DNA from 3 places in the Paenibacillus terrisolis genome. Region 2 is predicted to be linked to each of the others. Evidence: riboswitches for the same ligand, from Rfam matches in the RefSeq annotation. Region 2 holds a riboswitch; each other region holds the start of a gene.

Region 1 (4,151 bases), on a different contig from region 2:
CGGCTTCTTCCCCAATCCCGGCTACCCAAGCAAGCAGAGGCATGAAAATTGGGTAAATCATATTGTATGGGGACTGTGTGGCGTCGGTCGTCGACCAGGTGTGAAGCGTTCGTTCCAGTACAAAAAAGATGACGGACTGTGCGCCCAGCAATATCAGGGCCCAGGCATAGGCGTCGGACACCGCGCCCAAAACATGCCGTCCATATCCGGACTCCTTGGCGCGCGGCCACAGGGCGATTCCTTGTTTGCGCCACAATCCGTCTCCCCCAACCAAGGAGAAATAAACGGAGGCGGCAAGGATCAGGGTAACTAATCCCTGGATAATGAATCCGATAAGCAGCACGGCGGAAGACATGCTCTCTTTTTGGAAAACGGGCAGCATGTTGATCGTACTGGCGGTCGAAAGAACAAAGTAGACGGAAGCCAGGAAAATCCCTCTTTTAAAAGACGTGTGCACCCGTGTCAATCCGCTGTAGACGATGGCCAAAATGCCCAGAACAAACGTGAACAGGGCATAACCGCCAAACGTCAGCCAGTTGGCAATCGTGGTCTGATGAGCCACGTAATCGGTATGTGATTTCGGAACGCTGAAGGAAGCTTCCATCGAAGAAACCTGGCCGTATTCGAAGCTGAATTTGATTTGGGCTTTGGATTGCCCGACCTTGAAATCCGGGATTTGGTACAACAAGCCGACTTCGCTCTCATTGGCTGCTGGTTGAATCCCGCTTTTGTTAAACCCGAAATACGTCAAGTAAGGCTGGGCTAATTTTTCTTTCTGCTCCAGCGTCAAATCGCCTTCCCAGGAGCGCAGGCTGTCGACGGTTTCCGAACCATTGCTTAGCATATCCTGCTTATTTTTATTGCTGGCGGTCGTGATTTCTTCGAAGCTGACCACTTTTCCGGTCGTCATGTGGACGTCTACGGTTAATGCGGACAACACTTCATTCGGGTTATTGAAACGAACGCGAAAGACGTCATAAGGAAAGTTCTTGTCATAGGATTTCAGAAACGGGCCGAGCAGATCTTCTTTGGCCAAATAACCGTATAAATCCGATTGCGTTTCATATGTAACGAGAGCAGGCTTAAGTTCTCCTTCCAATTGAAGCTGGGATGCGGCGAAATCTTCGGCAGCGCTTGCTGCCTGCTGTTTGGAAATCGTTTTCTCCTGCTGCTCCATTTGCAGCGTTTCCGACGCGTCGGTCGGGAGAACCTGAACAAGGATAAAAACGATAAATCCGAGCGCGGCCATCAGCCAAAGCGTTTTGGGCTTGATTTTCCTCCCAGAGGTTTGCGATATCAAGTTCATGGTTAAGCTCCTTTAAAATTTTTGTAAAAGGGATTATTTTACTGCAATCGCGTCACAGTAAAGATATCATAGGGCGTACCCCGCGCGCCAGAGACGGTGATGAAAATATAAATGAAAACCTCCAATAATCGAAGATAAGTTCCCCAATGTGTTAGATTTAGCGAGATCATAAGCTATGAGTTCTTGGTTTTCACGATTTTCAAGGCTATTTCATCGAAAAGAGCCATTGTGATAGGTTGGATTATGGATTATAATCCATTTGATAAAAATGAAATGTAACTCGATGAAAATAAAATACGGCCGAATTTCATTTGAAAACGGGGGAACCGAATTTTCCGGGGTGAATTTCGCTTGGAGCCGGCAGGAATGCCGGGTAAGAGAGCGAATAGGGCAACTGTGCATGTCCGAATCCGTCAGCTAACCTCGTAGGCCTTTGCAACAGGAGCCAAACCCGAAAGGCATTGGATTTCCAGTGCTTTTTTCTTTTGTTTTTCCTAATTAAGCGATGAGGTGAATAGGTTGCTATCCAAATGGTTCAAGTTTTCTCCGCCCCAGATTCTTGTGCTGGGTTTTGCCCTGATTATTCTTCTGGGCGCGCTGCTGCTGATGCTGCCGATCTCAAGTACACGGGGAGAGACGACGCCTTTTATCGATGCTTTGTTTACGGCAACCTCGGCAACCTGCGTAACCGGTCTGGTCGTTCGGGACACGGGAACGTATTTTTCCACATTCGGGCAAGTCGTGATCATGCTGCTGATTCAGGTCGGCGGGTTGGGATTCATGACCATGGCAACGTTATTTTCTCTCGTATTTAAGCGGAAAATATCGCTGAAGGACCGTCTGCTGCTGCAGGAGGCGATGAACCAGAATTCGATGGAGGGCATCGTTCGGCTGATCCGCAAGGTGTTGATGTATTCGCTCGTCATCGAGGCTTGTGCGGCCGTGACTTTCGCGCTGCGCTGGGCTTTTGACATGCCGTTTGGCCGGGCGGTCTATTTCGGAGTCTTTCACGCCGTCTCGATGTTTAACAATGCCGGATTTGACCTGTTTGGCGAATACCGCAGCCTGACGCAATATGTCGGCGACCCGGTCACGAATTTTGTAGCCATGTTTTTGATCGTCTCCGGGGGGATCGGGTTCATCGTCTTGTCCGATCTCATTGAATTTCGGCGCCACCGCAGGCTGTCATTGCATTCCAAAGTCGTGTTGTCCATGACGTCCGCACTGATAGTTGTCGGGGCGCTCGTTATTTTTATATTCGAATTCACGAATTCCAGAACACTGGAGCCGTTAAACTGGAGCGCGAAGATCTGGAGCTCGTTCTTCCAATCGGTAACGCCCAGAACGGCGGGAGCCAACACACTGGACATCGGCGCTTTGCGTCAGGCCACCCAGTTTTTTATGATCATCCTGATGTTTATCGGGGCGTCGCCGGGCTCCACCGGGGGCGGGATCAAAACGACGACGTTTACGATTCTGGTCGGCGCGGTGATTTCCATGATCCGCGGGCGCTCGGACTTGGTGTTGTTCCGTTATCGTCTGGCCCAGGAACGGATTTTCAAAGCGGTTACGCTGGCGATGTTGGCCTTGTTTCTGGTTATTGCCGTGGCCATGATCTTGTCGACGACGGAGGATGCCAGCTTCCTCAGCATTCTGTTTGAGACAACGTCCGCCTTCGGTACGGTTGGTTTGACCATGGGATTGACCGGCAAGCTGACTTTAATCGGCAAAATCATCATCAGCTTCACCATGTTCGCCGGACGGCTGGGACCTCTTACGCTGGCATACGCGCTCGGTCCGAAAAAAGGTAAAGAATTATATCGCCATCCGGAAGGCAAAATGATCATAGGATAAGGGGATTAATCTACAATGAAAACACAGCAGTTTGTGGTGATCGGGCTGGGACGCTTTGGATCAAGTCTGGCTCTGGAGCTGATGGATCTTGGTTACGAGGTGCTCGGCATTGACCGGAATGAGGAAATCGTGGAGGCTTTGGGCGATCAACTCACCCATGCGGTCGTGGCTGACCCCACCGATGAAGAGGTGTTGAAATCGCTGGGCGTGCGCAATTTTGACTGCGGCATCGTGGCGATCGGCAGCGACATTCAGCTAAATATTCTGTCGGCCATTTTGCTGAAGGAGCTTGGTATGAAAACCGTCGTCGCCAAGGCGATCTCCGTTCTGCACGGGCGGGCGCTGGAGAAGCTGGGCGTGGATCGAGTCATTTACCCGGAGAGGGACATGGGGATTCGCGTGGCCCATCAGCTCGTAACGCCAAACCTGCTGGATTACATCGAATTGTCCAAGGAATACAGCATCGTAGAGATGAATGTTCCTGAATGCCTAAACGGCAAAATCGTCGGCGATCTCAATCCGAGAGCCCGTTTCGGGTGCAGCATTGTGGCAATCCATCGCGAAAGCGGGATTATCGTAGCTCCGACCGCCATGGACCAGCTTAGCCAAGGCGATATTATGGTTATCATCGGCTCCAAGAAAAATATCGAGCAATTTGAAACGGTAATTAATCAATAAAAGGCCATACATGTGGCTTCGACAGTTGGAGTGTGACTCATGTGGAATCGGCTGTGACCGAATCGATACATCATTTTCTTATTTTAGTGCTGTTCGTCTTAAGTGTCGGCATGCTTGCCGGAAGGCTCGCCGCTTGGCTGAGACTGCCGGACGTTGCCGTGTTTATCGCCGTCGGGATGCTGTTGGGTCCCGGCCTTCGCCTGCTCCATGAATCCAGCGGATCGGTGGTTAATCAGCTGATCCTTACGGTGGGCTCGGCGCTAATTTTGTTTGACGGCGGGAGGAACTTGAAGCTCAGCGGGCTGCGCAAGGT
Region 2 (4,151 bases):
GAACGATAATGACATTTCCTTCAATCGCAAGTGCCGGTTCGCATGTCGATATTCTCAGTTGATCCGCGATAGCCATATAATGCTTATGAATCCGGTGGAAAAAATAAATGATTACCGGCAAGAAAATAAGCACCGGCCAAACGTTGGAGAACTTGGTGATAAAGAACATAACGCTGACCAGAAGGCTAATCACGGCTCCGGTCGTGTTGATTATAAATTTTTTAACCCACCCGGCCGGTTTCTCACGGAACCATTTAACCATCATTCCCGTTTGGGAAAGGGTAAACGGAATGAATACCCCGATCGCGTAGAGCGGAATCAGCAGTTCGGTCTTGCCTTCAAAAACAACGATCAGAATGATCGAAAAAAGTCCCAGAATAAGGATCCCGTTGGAATATCCGAGCCGGTCTCCCCGGATCGTAAACATCCTCGGGATGAATTTGTCTTTGGCGAGATTCACGGCCAGCAGCGGAAAAGCGGAATATCCCGTATTGGCGGCCAGAATCAGAATCAATGCCGTTGTCCCTTGAATGAAGAAGTACATAAAGTTTCTTCCAAAGGTCTGTTCGGCGATTTGCGACAGCACCGTTACATCGGTGCGATGGCCAACGCCATAATAATAAGCAAGAAAGACGATTCCCGAAAACAATAAAGCGAGCAAAGTTCCCATGGCAAGCAGTGTCTTGGCCGCATTGCGGGGGGCTGGATCTTTGAAGTTGGGGATCGCGTTGGAAATAGCTTCAACCCCGGTTAATGCCGTACACCCGGAGGCGAAGGCGCGAAGCAGCAAAAACAGGCCGATTCCCGCTACGGGAGTTCCCAGGGGCGTATGAAGTTCCGGAGCTGCTTGCCCGGTCAGAACACGAAAAATGCCTGCCCCGATCATAATAAACAAGGCAAGAACAAACAGGTAAACCGGCAAAGCAAAAACGGATGCGGATTCCGTGACTCCCCTTAAATTCAGCGTTGTTATGAAAAGCACAAAAACAACAGCTATGATAACTGTGTAAGGATGCAAACTGGGAAAAGCCGAAGTAATGGCATCCGTCCCGGCCGATACGCTGACGGATACGGTCAAAACGTAATCGACAAGCAGGGAACCCCCGGCGACTAACCCCGGAAGCACACCAAGATTCTCTTTGGAAACAACGTAAGCTCCACCTCCGTGAGGATAGGTGAAAATGATTTGACGATAAGACAAAATCAAAGCGGCCAAAAGAACCAAAACGCCCGCCGCGATTGGAATGGAATACCAATAAGCGATCGCGCCGATGGTCATCAGAACCACCAGGATTTGCTCCGGCCCGTATGCCACTGAGGACAAGGCGTCCGAGGAAAGAATCGCAAGCGCTTTTGTCTTCGTCAGTTTTTGTTCACCCAGCTCCGTCGATTTTAACGGACGCCCAATGAGAAATCTTTTTAAATAGGAAAGCACAAGTTTCACCGCCACAAATGTTATTTTTCTAATTTCCCCCGACCAAATCGGGTTTATTTTCAATTTTTGCTGCCTGTTAAGTCAATTTTAGGCAACAAAAAAACACAGGGTAGCCTGTGTCTTTTTCACAGTAAGTTACCCACTCCTGACTACGCTTACGAGGTTAGCTGTCGGATTCGGACGGCAAGAGTCGCCCTACCTGACGCGTATTGCCGTCAGGATTCACCCCATAGGAGAATCACCCGTTTTCAGGCTTAACTCCAACCGGTTCCCCCGTTTTCCAGGTTAGGAAATTCAGCGATAATGAATAAGTTTTCAGAAATAATATTCAAGAAACAATTAACATCATACGTTCGATATCAAGGTTTTGTAAAGCGATCGATTAAGAAATGTACTCGCAAAAAAACGGCATAGTTTCCCGAAAAACCGCTTACATCGTAATTTCCCTCTCGAAATTTATATTTCTTCGGCCATTATCTTTCCTTTTCTTGCTTTAATGGAATTAACGCAAAAAAATCATTTGCCGTCCCTTTCCCTTAATTGAAAATAAAAAATTAAGCTTTCATTAGAAAGATACATGAAAAGCTTCAACAAATACTTTTTAAGCTTATTTCTTTTCTTTTTGAGCGAAAATTTGCTTCAGCAGGACCTGAAAAAGCTCTTTTCCTTTTTTACAAAAGGAATCTTGAGATAGTATGATTCGTTGTAATGAACGACGCTTAATTCCCGCCTGGCGGGAAGCGGGGGAACCATCGGACCTTTAACGGTCCTCTTGGGGTGAATCCGAGAAGAGACTATCATTCCGGTCTCTTAAGGTAGGGCGACTCCCACCGCCCGAATCCGGCAGCTAACCTCGTAAGCGTGACAGGGGGAACCTTTATTTTGCCTTGCATTTGCGCCGGGTCTGTTTTTTCGTCCACGCAAAACCGCAGCAGAGGTTTTATCTCTGTTTGCGGTTTTTTTGCTGAAATGACAGTTTATACAATCTTTAAACGACGGGGGTACGACATGAAACTATATTATATTGGGACAGAGCAGGGACTTTTGGATCCAATCAGTTTACGCTACTTATGTTTCGGAGCTCTATGGTATGAAGAATGTGGCCAGCGGTTTATCGTGGGTTACGGCTTCGGGAAAGACAAAATCGAGGTGCTGCGGCAGTTTGGTCAGCCGGCTTCCTGTCTGGAATGCCCGGATTCTGAAATCGTGCTCGGAATTTATAAGAAACTGAGAGAAAAACAACAGCAGCAGGACTGGTTCACTCGTACCAGGCTTCCGCTTCCGGCAGCCTTCCGGGAGCCTTGGAGAAACAAACCTTCCGGTTGGTATGTGATCAAGTCAAGAGAATCGTTTCCCCTTCATTTATCCGTCGTTCATAAAATGAAATATATCATCTGGCTGGAGCATTCCGCAGTTTGCGAGAATGAGCGGGAGATTCGGCAGTTTGTTGAAAAAGCCCGGAAAACTCACCATATTGAACTAAAATTCGCAGAAAATCCTGGAGGGAAAACGAATGAAGACTAAGTTGTCACAAATTAAACTGTTTGCCTTTCATGAACCTCCCAGCTTTCTTTGGACGGTAAAAAAGCCGAAAGGCTGCTGGTATTGCGTTCTGAAGCTTTCATGCGGAGAAAACTGCGGTTTGGGTGCTTGCCTCGTTTTCGCGGATCAGAAAGGATTTGATTTGATCAAATGGGGAGTTTTCTTAAAGTGCATCCGAAATCATACGGTTGAGGAAGCCCTCGAAATTGTACGGTGCAAAGGCGCGGAATGGAGTCAGAACCAACGGGAACTGGTCCAAATCGCCTTGCTCGAAGTCGCTCAAGCCAAGCGTGTTCCACTCAAAATCGCAGCCGGTGACGAACATGGGAACAACCGTTTATACAGGAACCCGCCGAATGAAGAAAAATTGATTCAGGAATCGATGTCTTATTATTCATTACTATAATTAACTCTTCATGAAAGGGAACTTAGGGGCGGGGGACGCGAACCGATGTTTACCGAATCCGTCGACTATGATTTAATCTAAAGGGAGACAATAAAAGAACTGCGGCTACAAGGCATGGAAAGAGGGCATAAAATGAAGTCAAGAAATTTGGCCGGGATCTCGTTATTAATTATGTTTTGCGGTTTTTTAGCCACTTTGTTGTTACCCCAGTCCACTTTTGTTCAATTATTAAAGGGGAGTTTTGAAGCAGGTTTGGTGGGAGGAATGGCCGACTGGTTTGCGGTTACCGCATTGTTTCGTCATCCTCTGGGGATTCCGATCCCCCACACCTCGTTATTGCTAAAAAACAAAAGCAAAATTACGCGTTCACTCATTTCCGCCGTAGAGAACGAGCTTTTAAATAAACAGAGCATCGAAGCCAAGCTTCGATCCATACATGTTTTGGAAACGGCAATTTTCATGCTAGCCAGAATACTGAGCCGCAAGAAAACAAGATTGAACATTCTGAATTTCTCCGAAACGCTGCTGCGGCAGTTGCCGACGGAAAAATACGTTCCGTATCTTCAAAGCGGATTGTCCGTCTGGCTTAGTAAAGCCGATATTCAAACGGCGACGAAACATGTCTACCGGCAGGCCGTACGTTCCGGTTACGATTACAAAGTGATCGACCTCGCCGCTTCGGGACTCATTAAATGGCTGGAACAGGAAAATACAAGCGCGCTCCTCGGCAGCATGGCATATCAGAAGTTAACGGAAATGAAAGGCAAG
Region 3 (4,151 bases), on a different contig from region 2:
ACGAATCCACGATCGATATCAGCCGAAAAGGCGGATCCGCCCCCAAAGTGCCGCTGCTCTTCACCTTCAAGGACGGTCACATCGTCCGGAAACAGTGGAACGGGGAAGGCAGCAAGGTTCAGCTCAAGCTGGATTACAAAGAACCCTTAGCCTGGGTGCAAATCGATCCCGACTATACCCTCGTGCTCGAAAACAAGCACATCAACAATTACTTGAAAGCCGAAGTCCCCGAACCAGTCAGAACCCGCTCCAATATCAGCGTAACCAAGCTGCTGGAGACCGTGCTCGGCTCGTTCTTGTGGTGATCGGGCTTAAAAGCTAAATAAGTTGAACCAAAGATTGAATCCACATAACGGCAGCCGTGTGAAATATTCTTTCGATTGCTGTTGCTCCTGGTTTTCTTTGATTCATTTAATTCAAATGGATTAGAAATCCGTTCACAAAGGCGAATGCTTACGAAGTAGTTTTGAAGTGCTTGAAACTTTAAAAATGGTTCAATAATTCAGATTTTCAGCACCGAGAAGGTTGGATGAAGCTAGGGACTGAGTAGCGGAGCGTAGGCTGAACCTACGTGAGCAACGGAAGGCCCGGCTCAATTCAAGATTCGATGCCGATTAGGCTTCATGCTTAGCTTTGTGATCAAAAGATGAATTATTGAACTACCCTACTCACAAAACTTTAAGGAGAGAAGGATATGACCTATGTGCGCCAAGGCTGGAGCCTGATGAAGAACCAGTTTCCCTCCGTCATCATCCTGTTTTTGTACCAGCTGCTGTGGGGGATTTTCCTTTACAGGCTCATCGACACCGCAGTGACCCAGGTACTGCAAAGATACCCTGACCCGCCGCCCACCGGGCTCAGCCGGATCCTGTTCCTGTTCGAAGGACAGCTCGGGCTAAGCACCAACCCGGATGTACGCCTGTATTTCTGGCTGCTGATTGGCATGACTGCGGTCCGTCTGCTGATGACCCCCTTAATCCAGGCCGGAATTCTTTACGGACTTGTTCCAAATGACGCCAGAGGAACGGGGCTTCCTCTTTTTCAGGGAATGAAGGAATTCTGGAAGCCGGTTGTCCTTTTTTATATCCTGGAGCTTGCGCTTACTTTGCTGCCTTCGCTCTGGATTATTCCAAAGCTGACCTCTCTGTGGCCCGGCCTGCTGCAAAAAGGACTTGACCTGCCATCCTCCTTAACGATCCTCGGCTATGTGCTGGGCTGGCTCGCTTACGGATGGTTCATCCGGCAAACCTTGCTGTTCGCATTGTTTGGCTACTTGTTCAAAGCCGGTGTATGGAATTCCCTGTTGATTTGTTTCAGGCATCTTCTTCAGGGTCTCGCCATATCCCTGATTCTCATCGCTTTCGGACTTGTTCTTTTCACTTTATTCGGCACGGTTTCTTGGATTTGGACCGGCCTTCTCGCCCTGATTCTGCAGCAATCCTATCCTCTTATTCGCAGCGCGTTTAAAATATGGAGAGTCACCTCTCAATATCGGCTCTGGCAAGCCAAGTCACAAAATAGTTAATTTTTTTTCACCACTTTCAAACCTTGAAAGCACAAGGCCTCCGCGGATACGCGGGGGCCTTGTGCGTTAAAGTGCCCTCTTAAACTTGTTAATTAACCATTGCCAAAAGATGCCTGTATTTGTTACAATAACAACAGCACAATTTCAGTAACAGTTTTGTAATCATTTTTGTCACCTTTGGCAAGAATCTTCTACTGAATGACGAACTAGTAATTTCAGGTGTGAACTAAGAGCCGAATTCCCTTCGCCAGGGAAACGGGGGAACCATTTTGGGTGAATTGATTCCGAAGTCAGGAATCATAGGGGACCTTCAACCGAATCCTCAAGCTAACCTCGTAGGCATTGGAAGGAGCATAACTTCTTGAAAAAACAGTTAGCCGCAGCAGCAGTAAGTTTTGCCATTCTTTTCACAATTGGAGCTGGTAGCGCTTTCGCGGATTCCAAACTGGACACTGTAGTCGATTCGGCTCTTGGATCCAGCTATGTATCCGGTGGAACAACCACAGCAGGCTTCGATTGCTCTGGATTTACGATGTACGTGTACTCTAAGCTTGGTATCAAGCTTCCTCATCAATCCGGCTCTCAATACAAAATGGGAACCGCCGTTTCCAAAGATGAGTTGATCCCAGGCGACCTGGTTTTCTTTAACACTTCCGGCAAAGGCGTTTCACACGTAGGAGTATTTGTAGGCGACGGGAAATTTGCTCATGCCTCCTCTTCCAATGGAGTAGTCATCAGCAAATTAAGCGAAAAGTATTATGTTGAGCGTTATGTTGGCGCTAAACGCGTTATGAGTACCGACAAATATGAAGACGTTACAGGAGATTCCGCTGAGCAAGACAACGTAGAATAATCAGGAACCGGAAACCCGCAAGAAAGTGATTCGATGCTTCGATCATTTTCTTGCGGGTTTTTTCTATTTATTTGGTATTTCCCATCTAGGAATCATTACCCGGCTGACGGCCATTTCAATCAGGACTTAAGCCTTCTTTTTCTTAAATATCAGGCATCGAACTTGTCAAAGCTGGGCGCGTTTGGTAGAATAACCAAAGGCAATAGTAACAACTTTGTAATCTTTGCTGTAACTTTGTTTTTGTGCACATACTACAACAAAACTGCCGAATTCCCGGTGCACGGGAAACGGGGGAACCACATCAGGGTGAATTGATCTCGCTCCAAAGGGATCATAGGGAACCTTCAACCGAATCCTTAAGCTAACCTCGCAGGCCTCGGAAGGAGCAAGACATCATGAGAAAGACGATTGCAGCAGCGGTAACGAGTTTGGCTTTGGTGTTCACTATGGGAGCCGGAAGTGCCTTTGCGGCCACACCGACTACGACTACTTTGAGCAGTGTCGTCAAATCCGTATACGGCACACCTTACAAATTCGGAGGAACCACCCTTGCCGGGTTCGATTGCTCCGGATTTACCAGATACGTGTTCAGCAAAATCGGCGTTCAGCTTCCTCGCGTATCAACCGCCCAATACAAGCAAGGAACGCCGGTAGCCAAAAGCAACTTGAAAGCGGGCGATCTTGTCTTCTTCAATACGCTTGGCAACGGAGTATCCCATGTTGGCATCTACGTCGGTGACGGCAGCTTTGCGCACGCCTCTTCCTCAAAAGGCATCCGCATCGACAAGCTGAGCAACAACTACTACAACAACCGTTACGTTGGAGCGAAAAGAATTCTGAGCCAATACAAATTTTCCGTATTTGCCGCAAACTGATTTCATGAATCTTTATTTGACCCTCTATTTTGGAGCCGCCCTGATTCTTGCCGGAATCGGAGCGGTTTTTTGTTCCCTGCTTATATAACGAGATAAGCCCGCGAAAGGTTACCGTTTTCCTGCGTGTTTCAATTGAATATTTACAAGCCCGTCTTTTCCCGGTAGAGTGAGGTTACAAGATTCTACGGAGTTCATCTTAGTGACGGCATTCCTACATTAGAAGGAGGCGCAAAGATGGATAAGTTTATCCCGGAATTTCATGTCGTTCCCATGGAGGAAAGTCATGGCGCGGAAATCTGCACCTGGCGTTACGACTCCCCTTACGATATTTATGGCTGGCTCCCGTGGGAGCAAATGAAAGCGCTTGATGTGGAGTTTGGCAACCCGGTTTTGCGGGCCGAGCAATATGTTTCCGTTTTAGACGAGAACGGAGTAATGGCGGGTTTCGCCCAATATTTCCCCCTTACCGGCGTAACACGCTTAGGAATTGGCATGAAGCCTGAATTATGCGGACACGGCCACGGAAAGGCGTTTGTTTCCGCAATCGTAAAAGAAGCGGTTCGCAGAAATCCGGACCACGAGGTTGATCTGGAGGTTCTCACTTGGAACAACCGGGCGATCCGGGCTTACCAGAAAGCTGGCTTTACGATCACCGACCTATACGAGAAAATGACCCCCGGAGGCGTATCCAAACCCTTTTACTGTATGGTCTACCGTGGAGATCCCGGTCTTGCGTAAGTGCCGCTCGCAACTGCATTCGACCAAACCGACAAATCGCCTATGATAAATTGCACTTTAATGGCAGTATTTTTCGTTGATTGTGTGCTATTTTTGACATAAAGGCTATGATCCACCATATTGTTCCGTTATAATGGAAATGGTAGCTTACATATGGAGG

Evidence for each region. Region 2 has a riboswitch for cyclic di-AMP ahead of ACI48K_RS22025 (APC family permease). Riboswitches for the same ligand answer to the same signal wherever they lie in the genome.
Region 1: linked by a shared signal. The riboswitch ahead of ACI48K_RS11705 (TrkH family potassium uptake protein) and the one ahead of ACI48K_RS22025 (APC family permease) in region 2 are both predicted to bind cyclic di-AMP.
Region 3: linked by a shared signal. The riboswitch ahead of ACI48K_RS23790 (C40 family peptidase) and the one ahead of ACI48K_RS22025 (APC family permease) in region 2 are both predicted to bind cyclic di-AMP.

Annotation. Positions count from the first base shown of each region.
Region 1 is NZ_JBKFGG010000010.1:9,140-13,290, reverse strand. It holds gene ACI48K_RS11710 (CPBP family intramembrane glutamic endopeptidase) at 1-1,306, opposite strand, end outside; cyclic di-AMP (ydaO/yuaA leader) riboswitch at 1,595-1,753, shown strand; gene ACI48K_RS11705 (TrkH family potassium uptake protein) at 1,826-3,160, shown strand; gene ACI48K_RS11700 (potassium channel family protein) at 3,176-3,838, shown strand; gene ACI48K_RS11695 (cation:proton antiporter) at 3,880-4,151, shown strand, end outside.
Region 2 is NZ_JBKFGG010000036.1:6,771-10,921, reverse strand. It holds gene ACI48K_RS22025 (APC family permease) at 1-1,435, opposite strand, end outside; cyclic di-AMP (ydaO/yuaA leader) riboswitch at 1,573-1,745, opposite strand; cyclic di-AMP (ydaO/yuaA leader) riboswitch at 2,142-2,312, shown strand; gene ACI48K_RS22020 (hypothetical protein) at 2,444-2,959, shown strand; gene ACI48K_RS22015 (hypothetical protein) at 2,949-3,383, shown strand; gene ACI48K_RS22010 (DUF445 domain-containing protein) at 3,498-4,151, shown strand, end outside.
Region 3 is NZ_JBKFGG010000046.1:16,550-20,700, reverse strand. It holds gene ACI48K_RS23800 (M1 family metallopeptidase) at 1-305, shown strand, start outside; gene ACI48K_RS23795 (hypothetical protein) at 695-1,525, shown strand; cyclic di-AMP (ydaO/yuaA leader) riboswitch at 1,747-1,882, shown strand; gene ACI48K_RS23790 (C40 family peptidase) at 1,887-2,378, shown strand; cyclic di-AMP (ydaO/yuaA leader) riboswitch at 2,632-2,769, shown strand; gene ACI48K_RS23785 (C40 family peptidase) at 2,774-3,253, shown strand; gene ACI48K_RS23780 (GNAT family N-acetyltransferase) at 3,488-3,991, shown strand.